Regions from separate parts of the Actinomadura kijaniata genome, predicted to be linked through region 2. Evidence: riboswitches for the same ligand, from Rfam matches in the RefSeq annotation. Region 2 holds a riboswitch; each other region holds the start of a gene.
The links. A riboswitch is a leader RNA that binds a small molecule or an ion and turns the genes downstream of it on or off. The one in region 2 is predicted to bind cyclic di-AMP.
Positions count from the first base shown of each region.

Region 1: linked by a shared signal. The riboswitch ahead of HNR61_RS00620 (C40 family peptidase) and the one ahead of HNR61_RS44700 (CHAP domain-containing protein) in region 2 are both predicted to bind cyclic di-AMP.
Region 3: linked by a shared signal. The riboswitch ahead of HNR61_RS08175 (VldE C-terminal domain-containing protein) and the one ahead of HNR61_RS44700 (CHAP domain-containing protein) in region 2 are both predicted to bind cyclic di-AMP.

Region 1 is NZ_JACJIA010000001.1:131,122-135,527, forward strand. Features, by position in the region: gene HNR61_RS00610 (MFS transporter) at 1-1, shown strand, start outside; gene HNR61_RS00615 (hypothetical protein) at 47-448, opposite strand; gene HNR61_RS00620 (C40 family peptidase) at 644-1,663, opposite strand; cyclic di-AMP (ydaO/yuaA leader) riboswitch at 1,671-1,819, opposite strand; gene typA (translational GTPase TypA) at 2,009-3,865, shown strand; gene HNR61_RS00630 (hypothetical protein) at 3,954-4,151, opposite strand; gene HNR61_RS00635 (FHA domain-containing protein) at 4,222-4,406, opposite strand, start outside.
Region 2 is NZ_JACJIA010000023.1:39,375-43,780, forward strand. Features, by position in the region: gene HNR61_RS50350 (M15 family metallopeptidase) at 1-604, shown strand, start outside; cyclic di-AMP (ydaO/yuaA leader) riboswitch at 988-1,133, shown strand; gene HNR61_RS44700 (CHAP domain-containing protein) at 1,134-2,162, shown strand; gene HNR61_RS44705 (GAF and ANTAR domain-containing protein) at 2,300-3,004, opposite strand; gene HNR61_RS44710 (STAS domain-containing protein) at 3,311-3,718, opposite strand; gene HNR61_RS44715 (BlaI/MecI/CopY family transcriptional regulator) at 4,143-4,406, opposite strand, start outside.
Region 3 is NZ_JACJIA010000002.1:219,376-223,781, forward strand. Features, by position in the region: gene HNR61_RS08165 (serine/threonine-protein kinase) at 1-373, shown strand, start outside; gene HNR61_RS08170 (S8 family peptidase) at 576-1,772, shown strand; cyclic di-AMP (ydaO/yuaA leader) riboswitch at 1,937-2,117, shown strand; gene HNR61_RS08175 (VldE C-terminal domain-containing protein) at 2,121-3,086, shown strand; gene HNR61_RS08180 (PhoX family protein) at 3,235-4,406, shown strand, end outside.

The sequences.
Region 1 (4,406 bases), on a different contig from region 2:
ACGGCCGGGCGCCGTTGCCGGACGTCCGGCGACGGCGCTCCCGGCGTCAGCGGGACGCCAGGACGATCTGAAGGGCCTCGTTCCTGGTGAGGCCCTTCTTGAGCTGCGCGCGCAGCTTGGCCTGCTGCGGCTTGGGCAGCTGGTCGAGGATGCCCAGCAGCTTGGTGGCGATCTCCTTGAGCTGCTCGGGGGTGAGCTTGCTCACGTCGGTGAGCAGCCGGGTCGCGCCGTTGACGTAGTCGCCCGCCAGGATCAGCGCGACGTCGGCCTGGATGTTCGCCGGGAAGCAGGCCAGCACCAGCTTGACCAGCTCCTCCTGGGAGGGCTGCTGGGCGGCGGCGCGCGGCGCGGGGCGCCAGGCGGCCTCGGCCGGGGCGGTCAGCGCGGTCACGGGCAGCAGGGCGGCCGCCAGGGTGGCCGCGAGCAGCGCGGGCTTGTGCGTCCTCACTGGACTCCTTCGGTCGTGGGGGCGAACGCCGGGGAGCGGCGGGGCGACGTTCGCGGTCTGGGGCCGGAGGGTACTGAGGTTCGGCGGTGACGGACGGGAATTGACCAAACCAGGCCAATGAGAGATTCCGGGCATGCGGCCGTCCCGCCGCGTGGCATCGCGGCGGGACCTCGGAGGCACCGGGAAGGGGCGGCGTCAGGGGATGCGGTTGGCGCCCGCGTAGTCGGAGCGGTCCGACAGTTTTGAGATCTTCACCACATCGCCGGTCTGCGGGGCGTGCAGGTACTTGCCGTCGCTGAGGTAGATCCCCATGTGGTGCAGGCTGGAGCCGAAGTACACCAGGTCGCCCGAGCGGAGCCCGCCCCGGTCCACCTTGTGGCCGAGCTGGTAGAGGTCGCCGGTGTAGTGCGGCAGGCCCTTCTTGCCGACCTGCGCGTACGCCCACACCACCAGGCCCGAGCAGTCGAACGTGTTCGGCCCCGCCGCCGCCCACACGTACGAGCTGCCGATCTTCGTCAGCGCCTTGCGGGCCATCCTGGCGGGCAGGTCCGTGCCCTTCACCGTCGCCTTCAGGCCGGTCTTGGGATCGGTGATCCGGGTGATCGACAGCTTGTCCAGCTGCTTGACGACCTCGTCGACCTTCGTCTTGGCGGCGTCGCGGGCCTGCTTGGCCCGGTCGTAGGCCTGCTGCACCTGGCGGGCCCGGTTCTGCGCGTCGGTGCGGGCCCTGTCGGCCTCGCTGATCCGCGCCTGGAGGCCCTGGATCACCGACGCCTGGTTCTGGATCAGGTAGGCCGAGGTGGACAGCCCCTCGGTGCCGCCGGTCACGGCGAACACCGTGTCGGGGCTGCCGCCGATGTAGTTGGCGGCGGCCAGGCGGCCCAGCTCCTCGCGGGCGGGCGCGGCCTGCTGCTCCAGGCGCTCGGCGTTCAGCCGGGCCTGCTTCTCGGCCTCCCTGGCGCGGCCGAGGTCGACGCGCGCCTTGTTGAACTGCTCGGTGAGCTTCTCGGCCTCGTCGTTCAGCTCCCTGAGCCGCTTCTTCAGCTCCGCCTCGGAGGGCTTGGGCTCCTGGGGAACGGTCTGCGGCCGCGCGGGCGCGGCGTGCGCCGTTCCGGTCAACGCGCTGGTCAGCGCGGTGGGGGCGGTCATGCCGAGGCCGACCAGCAGGGTGGCGGCGGGCAGGGCGAAGCGGCGTCGCCGGGGATCCAGAACCAAGCCGGTGTTCTCCTCTCCTCCGTCGCCTACCGGGTTAGCTGACGGGTTCGGGCCAGGAGGAGCCCTACGGCGCACGGAGAATGTGCGCCGATTCACCCCAGGGAACGCGATGCGGGGTCCCCGGCTCCCCACCAGGGGATTCGGCGGCCCGGGCGCAGCCCCGGGAGCGGGGCTCGGCACGTCCGGACGGGCAGGAGACTACAAAGGATGTTCAAGAAGGGCCAAATGCCCGGTTATGACACCCGTGTGATCCGTGAGGGTCCGGGGCCGTTCACACCGCCAAGTAGAATGGTGTAGGCCGCGGGTCTGCGGCGATCCCCGAAAACTCACGCAAGGCGAAACCGCATGCCCTTCTCCACCCGTGACGACCTCCGTAACGTCGCGATCGTCGCCCACGTCGACCACGGCAAGACGACGCTCGTCGACGCCATGCTCTGGCAGTCCGGGGCCTTCCGCGAGAACCAGGACGTGGACGACCGCGTCATGGACTCCAACGACCTGGAGCGCGAGAAGGGCATCACCATCCTCGCGAAGAACACCGCGGTCCGGCACAACGGGATGACGATCAACATCATCGACACCCCGGGCCACGCGGACTTCGGCGGCGAGGTCGAGCGCGGCCTGTCCATGGTGGACGGCGTCGTGCTGCTCGTGGACGCCTCCGAGGGCCCGCTGCCGCAGACCCGGTTCGTGCTGCGCAAGGCGCTGGCCGCCAAGCTCCCGGTGATCCTGGTCATCAACAAGACCGACCGCCCGGACGCGCGCATCGACGAGGTCGTGGACGAGACCTACGAGCTGTTCATGGACCTCGACGCCGCCGAGGACCAGATCGACTTCCCGATCGTCTACGCCTCCGGCCGCGCGGGCCGCGCCTCGCTGAACAAGCCCGGCGACGGCGAGCTGCCCGACTCCGAGGACCTGGAGCCGCTGTTCCAGGTGATCACCGAGACGATCCCGGCGCCGTCCTACGACCCGTCGGCCCCGCTCCAGGCGCACGTCACGAACCTGGACGCCTCCAACTTCCTCGGCCGTATCGCGCTGTGCCGCGTGCACGCCGGGAACATCAAGAAGGGCCAGCAGGTCGCCTGGTGCCGCCACGACGGCACGATGGAGCGCGTCAAGATCACCGAGCTGCTGATGACCGAGGCGCTCACCCGCAAGCCCGCCGAGTCCGCGGGCCCGGGCGACATCATCGCCATCGCCGGCATCCCGGAGATCATGATCGGCGACACCATCGCCGACCCCGAGGACCCGCGCCCGCTGCCGCTGATCACGGTGGACGAGCCCGCCATCTCGATGACCATCGGCACCAACACCTCGCCGCTGGCCGGCCGCGAGAAGGGCACCAAGGTCACCGCCCGCATGGTCAAGGACCGCCTGGACCGCGAGCTGGTCGGCAACGTCTCCATCCGCGTCCTGCCGACCGAGCGCCCCGACGCCTGGGAGGTCCAGGGCCGCGGCGAGCTCGCGCTGGCGATCCTGGTCGAGAACATGCGCCGTGAGGGCTACGAGCTGACCGTCGGCAAGCCGCAGGTGGTCACCCGCGAGATCGACGGCAAGAAGCACGAGCCCGTCGAGCGCCTCACCGTCGACATCCCCGAGGAGTACCTCGGCGCGGTCACCCAGCTCATGGCGGTCCGCAAGGGCCGGATGGAGCAGATGACCAACCACGGCACCGGCTGGATCCGCATGGAGTTCCTGGTCCCGGCGCGCGGCCTGATCGGCTTCCGCACCGAGTTCATGACCGAGACCCGCGGCACCGGCATGGCCCACCACGTGTTCGAGCGCTACGAGCCGTGGTTCGGCGAGCTGCGCACCCGCCCGTCGGGCTCCCTGGTCGCCGACCGCACGGGCCAGGCCAGCGCCTACGCCATCATCAACCTGCAGGAGCGCGGCACGTTCTTCGTCGGCCCGGGCACCGAGGTCTACGAAGGCATGATCGTCGGCGAGAACTCCCGGTCCGACGACATGGACGTGAACATCACCAAGGAGAAGCAGAAGACCAACGTCCGCTCCTCCACGGCCGAGGCGACCGAGACCCTGACCCCGCCGAGGATCCTCACCCTGGAGGAGTCGCTGGAGTTCATCCGCGACGACGAGTGCGTGGAGGTCACCCCGGCCGCGGTCCGCATCCGCAAGATCGTCCTGGACGCCAAGGAGCGCGAGCGCACCCGCGCCCGCGCCAAGCGCGCCGCCAACTGACGCGAACGCCGACGGCCCCGCCGCCCCCTCGGGGAACGGCGGGGCCGTCGGCGTTCACCCGCTCGGGCTCCGGGGCCGCTTCCGCGCCTCAGCGCACGCCGACGAAGACGTTCTTCGGCGGGGCGTCCATGTAGCGGGTCGCGTCACCCTTGCAGCGGTAGGCGAAGCAGAAGTCCCTGGTGACGCGCGGCCGCGCCGAGAACTCCGCACATGATGATCTTTCAGGGGGAACGCCGCCCGCTCCGGACGGTGAACGGTAGACCTGCCACCTGAGCTGCGGATCCACCCTGAAATGATCATGAAAGGGCAACGGCGGCCCGGGGTGTCCGGGCCGCCGTCCGCGGTGGTCGGGGCGGTCAGTTGAGCTGGACGGTTCCCGTCACGTCGGCGGCCAGGCGGAGCTGGTCGCCGTCGCGGAGGGGAGCGTCCACACCGCGGGGGAGGCGCTCGCCGTTGACGAAGGTGCCGTTGGTGGAGCCCTCGTCGCGGACCCACGCCGTGCCCGACGGGTCGAGCCACAACGTCGAGTGGCGGCGCGACA
Region 2 (4,406 bases):
GGGCGTCCTCGCGGGAACCCTGGGTGCGACCTCGGGGTTCAGCGACGACGAGGACTCCACGACGACCACGGCCGGGCCGCTGGTGCTGGCCGCCGGGCAAGCCGGGTCCCCGGCGGGTTCCACCGGCGCGGCCCGATCCGCCGACGAAACCAAGGCACCGCCCAGGTGCAACGCGGCGCGGGGGAAACGGGCCAGCAAATATCCGAACGGCCAGATCCCGGCCCGCCACCTGTGTCCGCTACCGCAGCGCGGCCTGCTTCTACGGGCGGACGCGGCCCTCGCCTTCTACGAACTCAATGCGGTCTACAAGCGCCGCTTCGGCACTGACGCCTGCCTGGACGACGCCTACCGCAGCCTCGCCGAGCAACGGCGGCTCTCCAGCAGCATGCCCTCGGGCATGGCCGCTCGGCCCGGCTTCAGCGAGCACGGCCTCGGCATCGCCGTGGACTTCTGCGGCGGTGTCCGGAACGAGGGATCGCCCCAGTTCGCGTGGCTGCGCGCCAACGCGGGCACGTATGGCTGGTTCCGTCCCGACCGGGCTTACAGCAACCCGTACGAGCCCTGGCACTGGGAGTTCGACCCGGGCCGAGGAAAGCGCCGGTAGATCCGGGAAGGGACGGCGAAGACCGGATCGGATCCATAGGGCACGGGCGTGAGGAGCCCCGGCTGCCACGGTCGAAGGGAAAACACCTGTCCGAAGTCATCGCCACGGAATCAGGGAGCGACAAGAACTACTACTCCTCTTAGTAGAGAGTCCGGCAACGGTGAGGGCCAGCCAACGGCGCCTCATCGTCACCGCCGCCTGCACCGAAGACTTGATCTACCCGGTGACCTGGGTAGACAGCCATCAGTCGTCCACCAGCCCTCGAACGACATCTCCCAAGGTAGATCATTTATGTCGTTTCATGAATAGAACTTGGTCATTGCCCGAATCATCTACTACATTGCCTCGTAATCGGTCCGTGACCAGCTCCCCGCTCGGGGGGCGCGGATCGTCCGCCGAGTCCCGATGGCGCGTCGCGCCTCCATGGGAGCCGGGGACCCACGTTCCTGGGGTGAATCCGCTCCGCGCGGTAGGGCTGCTCCTGGCCCGAACCCGTCAGCTAACCCGGTAGGCGGTCCAAGGAGAGCTGATGGATCCCGTAGGCGAAAAGCTGCTTGAAATAGCCAAGAAAGAGCTCGGGTACCGCGAGAAAGCCGGCGGCTACACCAAGTACGGCGAGTGGTACGGCAAGACGTTCGAGGGCGGCGACGACTACTACACGACCGCTCCGTGGTGCGACATGTTCCTCGCCTGGGCCGCCAACCAGGCGAAGGTGGAGGACTGGGCGGGCGAGTTCGCCGCCACGATCAGCCACGCCAGGTGGTTCCAGCGGAACGACGCCTGGGGCACCGAGCCCGAACCCGGGGCCGTGGTGTTCTTCGCCTGGTCAGGGTCCAAGGACACCGGCGCGATCCAGCACGTCGGGCTGGTGGAGAGCGTCAAGGGTTCCACCCTGCACACGATCGAGGCGAACACCGACGGCGTCCACCTCAGGCGCAAGGTGCGGGACTTCGACAGCGTGGTCGGTTACGGCTACCCCGGCAAGGTGAAGGTCGAGGGCAAGTCGTTCCCGTGGCTGACGGCCGCGCGCACCGAGAAGAGCCATACCCCCAAGCACGCGGCTCCGGCTCCCCGCACCCTGCCCGAAGCCGACCGGTCCGGTGACATGGTCACCGTCGGCCGGACCGGTCACAACGACGGCGGGATCCCCCTCCTCCAGCAGGAGACGCTGCTCGGGGGTCTGCTCGCGGTCGTGCTCTGCGGGACCGTCGTGCTCGCCGTGGGCAAAGCCGCCGCGGCCCGGGTGCCGACCAGTGCGCCGATACGCGTCCGCAAGCGAGGCAGGCACCACCGGGTGCCGGTCACGCTGCCCGCGGGCATCAGGCCCGCCGACCTGGACGCGGCCGACGCCGGAACGCTCGTCATGCCCGCCGTGTCGGCGGCGGTGGCGGCGGAGGTCGAGGACCGTGAGTTCTGGAGCCGGGTCACTCCCCTGCAGCAGGACGAGGACCTGGCGTTCTGGGATTCGCTGCACGCCGACCTCGCGTCCCTCCGATCGGGTGGCCTGCCGCTCGTCCCCGCTGACGACCTCGGCCGGGATGACGTGGGGCACGGATAGCGGCGGAACGAGAGCCACCTCGAAGAGCATGGGCGGGTCGGCGCCGGCGGGGATCCGTCTCGCGGTCGCCCACCTCCTCGTGGCGCGCACGCGTGAGCCGTGCGCGTGGACGGCCGCGCGACGCCCGGGAGAGGTGGTCAGGGGCGGCGGGGCAGTTCGCCGGTGGTGGTGAGGTGTTCGGCGAGTTCGCGGAGTTTGACGTTGCTGTCCTGGGAAGTGCGCGCCAGCAGCGCGAACGCCTGGCGGCTCGTGAGCTTGTGGCGTTCCATCAGGATGCCCACCGCCTCGCCGATCACCTGGCGGGAGACGACCGCCGCCCGCAGGGTCTGGTCGGCGCGCGCGGCCGCCAGCGCGACCGAGGCGTGACAGGCCAGCAGCTCGGCGGTGCGCGCCGACCCGGCGGTCAGCCCGCCGGGCCGGCGCGCGTACAGGTTCAGCGCTCCCAGGTTCGGCAGGCCGGGCACCTGACGCGGGTCGTTGCGGGGGGCGTGGCCGTCGGGGAGCAGCAACACCGCCATCACCGATCCCACGCCCAGCGCGCGGGCGCGCGGGACGAACCGCGGCCAGTGGTCCCCGGCGCGGGCCAGGTCGGGGACCTGCAGGGCAGGTGTGCCGTCGCGGGCGGCCTCGAAGCACGGCCCTTCCCGCAGGTCGGCCTGGAGACGCTCGATGTCGCGGGCCAGCGGGCCGGAGACCGCCAGCGGCCGGGCGCGGCCGCGGTGCACCGCGGTGATGCTGGCGTCGGTGCAGCCGTCCACCAGCTCGGTCGAGGCCGCCACGATCCGGTCCAGGGTCGCCTGAACCGAGGAGCGCCCCTGCAGATCACGGGCCAGGCGAGCCATCGCCGTCGCCAGATCGGGCGCCGGTTCACGCGTCGGCGTAACGGCCGGGTCGGGCGGTGGGTACCGGCGGGAGGGCCTGTCCTGGTCCACGGGGATCACTCGCCTTGCGTGATCTCGCATGCGGCGCGCGCGCCGTCTTTTCGGTCACTCTCCTTGGTTCCCAGTCAAACAGCCGCGTCCCCTTTGAGCCAGGTGTTGGGAGAGGAGGTCAGGACGGTGTCGCCGGGTCCCCGGGAACCCGCTCGCGTCAGGGGGCTTCCGTAGTCGGCGACACACCCGCTGACCGGACCAGGAACGGGCCGCGCCTCACCGGACCTCCCGTTCCCCGTCCTCTCGCAGGACGCTGCCTCCCGTGCCGCTCATGTCCGACGACGCGCCGCCGCCCTCGGTGGAGGCGTCGGTGGGAATGACCGGCAAAGTGGAACGCACAGGGATGAAGCGGTCCAAGCCGGTGGTGGTCAGCAGCAGGGTCACGCGCTTGCTCGGGTTCACCAGCATCAGCTGGCCGCCGCCCGCGTGCAGGCGCTTCCACCACCGGATCACGACGTTCAGGCCCGAGGAGTCCATGAAGGCCAGCCGCGACAGCTCCAGCGCCACCTGCGTGCCGGTCGCCGCGGCGCGGACCAGCTCCTGCTCCAGGGTCTGCACGGTGGCCAGATCCAGGTCCCCGGCCACCTGGAGCACCGTCCAGTCACCGTGTCGCGCGGCACGCACCTGGAACCCCGACCGGTGTCCCCACTGGTGTCCCGGTTCGCGCACTGCCATTGTTCCGCCCCCGTTCTCCCGCTGGCGACTGGGACATTACCCGCCTTCCACCCGCCATTGTGGCTAAGACGCCTCCAAAGCGCCTTTGGTTCACGTCCATGTCTGCACTGGATGCTCTGCCCTCATGCGGGCAAAACATCCGGCCGTCCTCCCATATCCGCTGGTGGCGTACGGGGAAACGGAGCAGTACGGGGGGCGGCGAGGCGGCCTCCGCAGGGGGCGGGCGGGGAGGCGCGGCAGCCGGCGGTGCCGTTCAACGAAGCCGGGCTGTCAGCGTCGCCCGGTCGTGTCGCCGGCCGCGATGTCGTCGGACCTCAAGCGCGCGGGGCCGCGAGTACCGACAGCACGCGGATCGAGCGCCGAGGCGTCGCGGTCACTCGTCGGTGTCCTGCGGCACGATCCTCAGGGCGGCGCGGAGCGCCCGGGCCTCGGACGGTGAGAGGTCGGAGAGGAAGTGCACCAGGGCGGCGGCCTGGTTCTCGCTGGTGGCCAGCGCCTCGCGCATGAGCTTGGCGGTGTAGCCCTCCCTGCTGGCCACCGGCTCGTACTCGAAGGCCCGCCCCACCTTCTCGCGGCGCAGCCATCCCTTCTTGTGAAGGTTGTCCATCACCGTCATGACGGTGGTGTAGGCGATCGT
Region 3 (4,406 bases), on a different contig from region 2:
CGAGGACGACCCGGAAGGCCCCGGTCCCTCGAACGGTTCCGACGCGCAGGCGGTCCGGACGATCCCGGGGGCGTTCGGCGGCACCTGGAAGGGCACCGCGACCAACACCGCCAGCGGGGTGACGTTCCCGGTGGAGGTGACGTTCGAGGCGGGCGGCACCACGGCCCGCGCGGTGTACCCCAAGGAGGGGTGCAACGGGACGCTGACGCTGGCCAGGGGGACCGGCAGCAGCCTCCAGATGACCCTGGACATCGCCAAGCCGTGCTCGGCGGGCAACATCCGGGTCACCCGCAACGGCGACGGGTCGCTGCGCTACGAGTGGAGCAAGCCCGGCAGCGCCCGGGGGTACGCGGCGACGCTCCGCAAGACCTGACCCCTCCGTCCCCGCCGTCCCACCGGTTCCGTGTGAGTTCGGTCACACCGCGTCCCGCCACCTTGGGTCCGTTTTGCGGTTATTAAGCGAAACCCGCCGGTTAAGCCCGCAATAGATCCATTAAGGTGCCTCCAGCGAGTTCTTCGATCTCTGCTGCGGGACGCCCGCCGGGCGGGCCCGCGCGACTGAAGGAGACCCCCCTTTGCGCGTTGCTCCCCGAAGGGCGCTGCTCGTCGGCGCCGTCGCCACCGCCGTCGGAGCGGTCGCCACGGTGCCCGTGCTGGCCGCGCCCGACAGCGACCCCGTCCCGGTCCAGACGACCGCCGCGGGGAACAGCCCGGAGATCCCCGGCAAGTACATCGTCACGGTGAAGGACGGCGCGTCCCTGGACGGCCCCATCGGGCAGGTCCGGTCGGCGTCGCGCGCCAAGCCCCGGATCGAGAAGCTGAGCGGCGCGCTCAACGGCTTCGCCGCCAAGCTGGACGCCGGGCAGCTCAACGCGCTGCGCAACGACCGCCGCGTCGAGGCGATCGAGCCCGACCGCGTGGTCAAGGCGCTCACCACCCAGAAGGCCCCGCTGCCGTGGGGCCTGGACCGCATCGACCAGCGCGGCGAGAAGCTGTCCAAGACCTACACCTACCGGTCCACCGGCAAGGGGGTCACCGCCTACGTCATCGACGACGGCATCGACGTCCGCCACCCCGACTTCGGCGGGCGCGCCAAGGCCGCCTGGACCGCCCCGGCCCTCAAGGACGAGCCGCCGAGCTGCATGTCCCACGGCACCCACGTGGCGGGCACCATCGGGTCCAAGACCTACGGCGTCGCCAAGGGCGTCCAGCTCCGCGCGGTCAAGGTGCTCGACTGCGAGGGCAACGGCGAGCTGTCCGACGTCATCGCCGGGCTCAACTGGGTCCGCCTGAACGCCGCCAAGCCCGCCGTCGCCAACATGTCGCTCGGCGTGGAGGCGGTCTCCCCCGCCCTGAACAAGGCCGCCGACAACCTGGCCAAGGCCGGCGTGTTCGTCTCGGTCGCGGCGGGCAACGAGGGCAACGACGCCTGCCAGTCCTCGCCCGCCTCGGCGAGCCGCGTGATGGCGGTCGGCGCGTCCACCAAGTACGACAACCGCGCCACCTTCTCCGACCACGGCCGCTGCGTGGACGTCTTCGCGCCCGGCTACGGCGTGTACTCGACGCTCCCGAACGGCCGCCGCGGCGGCGACACCGGCACGTCGATGGCCTCCCCGCACGCCGCCGGGGTCGCCGCGCTGTACCTGGGCACCCGCAAGACCGCCTCGTCCGACACGGTGTTCAAGTGGATCATCGGCAACTCCACCCCGAACGCTCTCGGGCGAATCCCGCGCGGCACTCCCAACAGACTGCTCTACAAGAGCAATCTGTGAGTCCGCTCACGTAAGATGGCCCGGCTCCCACCAGGGAGCCGGGCTCACGGGCATCCGGGCCTCCCCATCGGCCAGCGGGGTTTAATCTTGGCGAGGCGACGGATGTCTCGTTGCCGTTCGTTGACTTTCGGTCGGTCGCGTCTCCCGGAGCGCCGGGGCGGGCCGGCCGGATCGAGCCGAGTCCCGAGGCCCATGCCCGGGAGCCGGGGACCCATTCGCCGGGGACGGACCGCGGACGACGCGGGCCGTCCCCGGCCGGGGTGAACTCACCGCCCGGGCGGTGACAGGGCGGCCTCCGCGCCCGAACCCGTCAGCTAACCCGGTAGGCGACCGAGGAGAGGAGACGACGTGGAGACCCCCACCTCCACCGGCCCGCATACCGGCCGGCGCACGGGTCGGCCCGGTCGGCGCGCCGCCTTGGCCCTCGCGGCCCTCGCCGGAGCCGTGCCGATGCTGGCCGGTGCCACCGCGACCGCCCCGCCGGCGGTGGCCGAGCCGGGTGACAACGCCCGCTTCCGGCAGCTCAACAAGCAGGTCGACCAGCTGGAGAGGTCGCTCGGCGGCGACCTGGCCAAGCTGCGGGACGTGCAGTTCGACGCCAACCGGGCGATCCAGCGGGCCAAGGACCTGCGCGCCGAGCTGGACGCGTCCCGGAACCTGGTCGCCGAGCTGGCCGCCAACCAGTACATGACCGGCGGCGGCGACCCGACCGTCCAGGTCCTCACCGCCGGCGACCCCTCCAACGTGCTGGCCGCGATGAGCCTGTCCACGCACCTGGCGCAGAACAAGTCGGCCAAGGTCCAGCAGATCCAGCAGCTCGTCGTCGACCAGGAGAAGGCCAAGCAGGAGGCCGACAGGAAGATCCAGGAGCTGGAGAAGGAGATCGCGGACCTGCGGTCGCAGAAGAGGCGCATCCAGTCCCTGATGAAGAAGTTCAAGCCGCAGTCGCCGGCCTTCGGCCTGGGCGGCATCACCCCGCGCATGAAGCAGGTCAAGGACGAGCTCGACCGGGAGACCGGTCCGTTCCCGCAGATCGGCTGCGTGCGCACCACCGGCGACCCCCAGGACCACGCCCGCGGCATGGCCTGCGACTTCATGGTGACCACCGGCGGCCAGATGGCGACCGGCGCGGCCCAGTCGCTCGGCGACCGCGCCGCCGCCTACGCCATCGCCCACGGCCGCAGGCTCGGCATCAACTACGTGATCTGGCGGCAGCGCATCTACTCGATGCACAGCCCCGGCTGGCGCTCCATGAGCAACCGCGGCGGCGTGACCGCGAACCACTACGACCACGTCCACATCTCGGTCTACTAGACCGGCCCCGGCGCGCGGCCCCTGGTGGACCTCTCCCGGCTCCACCAGGGGCTTTTGCCGTTTCTGCCCCTTCCGTTCACCTGGCGTTGACCGAACGCATCCCTGGGCTCCCTAGCGTTTCCGCGAATCGGTTCATCTAGGAGGATTCGTGGCAGAACGCCAGGTCAGGCGCGCGCTCCCGCTTCTGTCGGTCCCGCGCCACGGCGGACGCGACGCGCTCACGTGCAAGTACCGTTGCGGCAACGCCTGCGACCACCCGGTGCCCAACACCAGCGGCAACGCCTACTTCGGCGACATCCTGGCCGACCATCTGTCGCGGCGCGGGATGCTGCGGGCGGGCGCGCTCGGCGCGCTGGTGGTCGGCGCGGGAGCCGCCGCCTCCGCCGCCCCCGCGTACGCCGCGCCCGCCGCCCCGGCGGCCCCGGCCCGGCCCGGCGGTGGCGGGCACCGGCTGCGCTTCACCCCGGTCGCGCCCAACCAGGACGACAAGGTCACCGTGCCCGACGGGTACGAGGCGTCGGTCGTGGTGGGCTGGGGCGACCCCGTGCTGCCGGGCGCGCCGAAGTTCGACTTCGACCGGCAGACGCCCGAGGCGCAGGCCAGGCAGTTCGGCTACAACTGCGACTACGTGACGTTCTTCCCGATGGGCCGCGACCGCGCGCTGCTGTGGGTGAACCACGAGTACACCGACGAAGAGCTGATGTTCCGCGGTTACCAGGGCGGGGCGGCCGCGACCGAGCAGCAGATCCGGATCGCGATGGCCGCGCACGGCGGCTCGGTCGTGGAGATCGAGCGCGTCGGCCGCACCGGGCGGTGGAAGCTGGTCACCAGGGGCCGCCGCCGCTTCAACCGGCGCGTCACCGCCCACACCAAGATGGTCCTCACCGGCCCGGCCGCCGGGCACCCGCTGCTGCGCACCGCCGCCGACCCGCGCGGCCGCGAGGTGTACGGCATGCTGAACAACTGCGCCGGCGGCGTCTCCCCGTGGGGCACGGTCCTCACCGCCGAGGAGAACTTCAACCAGTACTTCGTGGCCACCAACGGCGTCCCCGCCGAGGCCAAGCCCGCGTTCGACCGGTACGGCGTCCCCACGAACGTCCCCGACGACAGCCGCCGCTGGGACCGCGTCGAGGAGCGCTTCGACCTTTCCAAGCACCCCAACGAGGCCAACCGCTTCGGCTGGATCGTCGAGATCGACCCGTTCGACCCGCACTCGGCCCCGCGCAAGCGCACCCACCTCGGCCGCTTCAAGCACGAGGCCGCCACCAGCACCCTGTCGCGGGACAAGCGCGCCGTCATCTACATGGGCGACGACGAGCG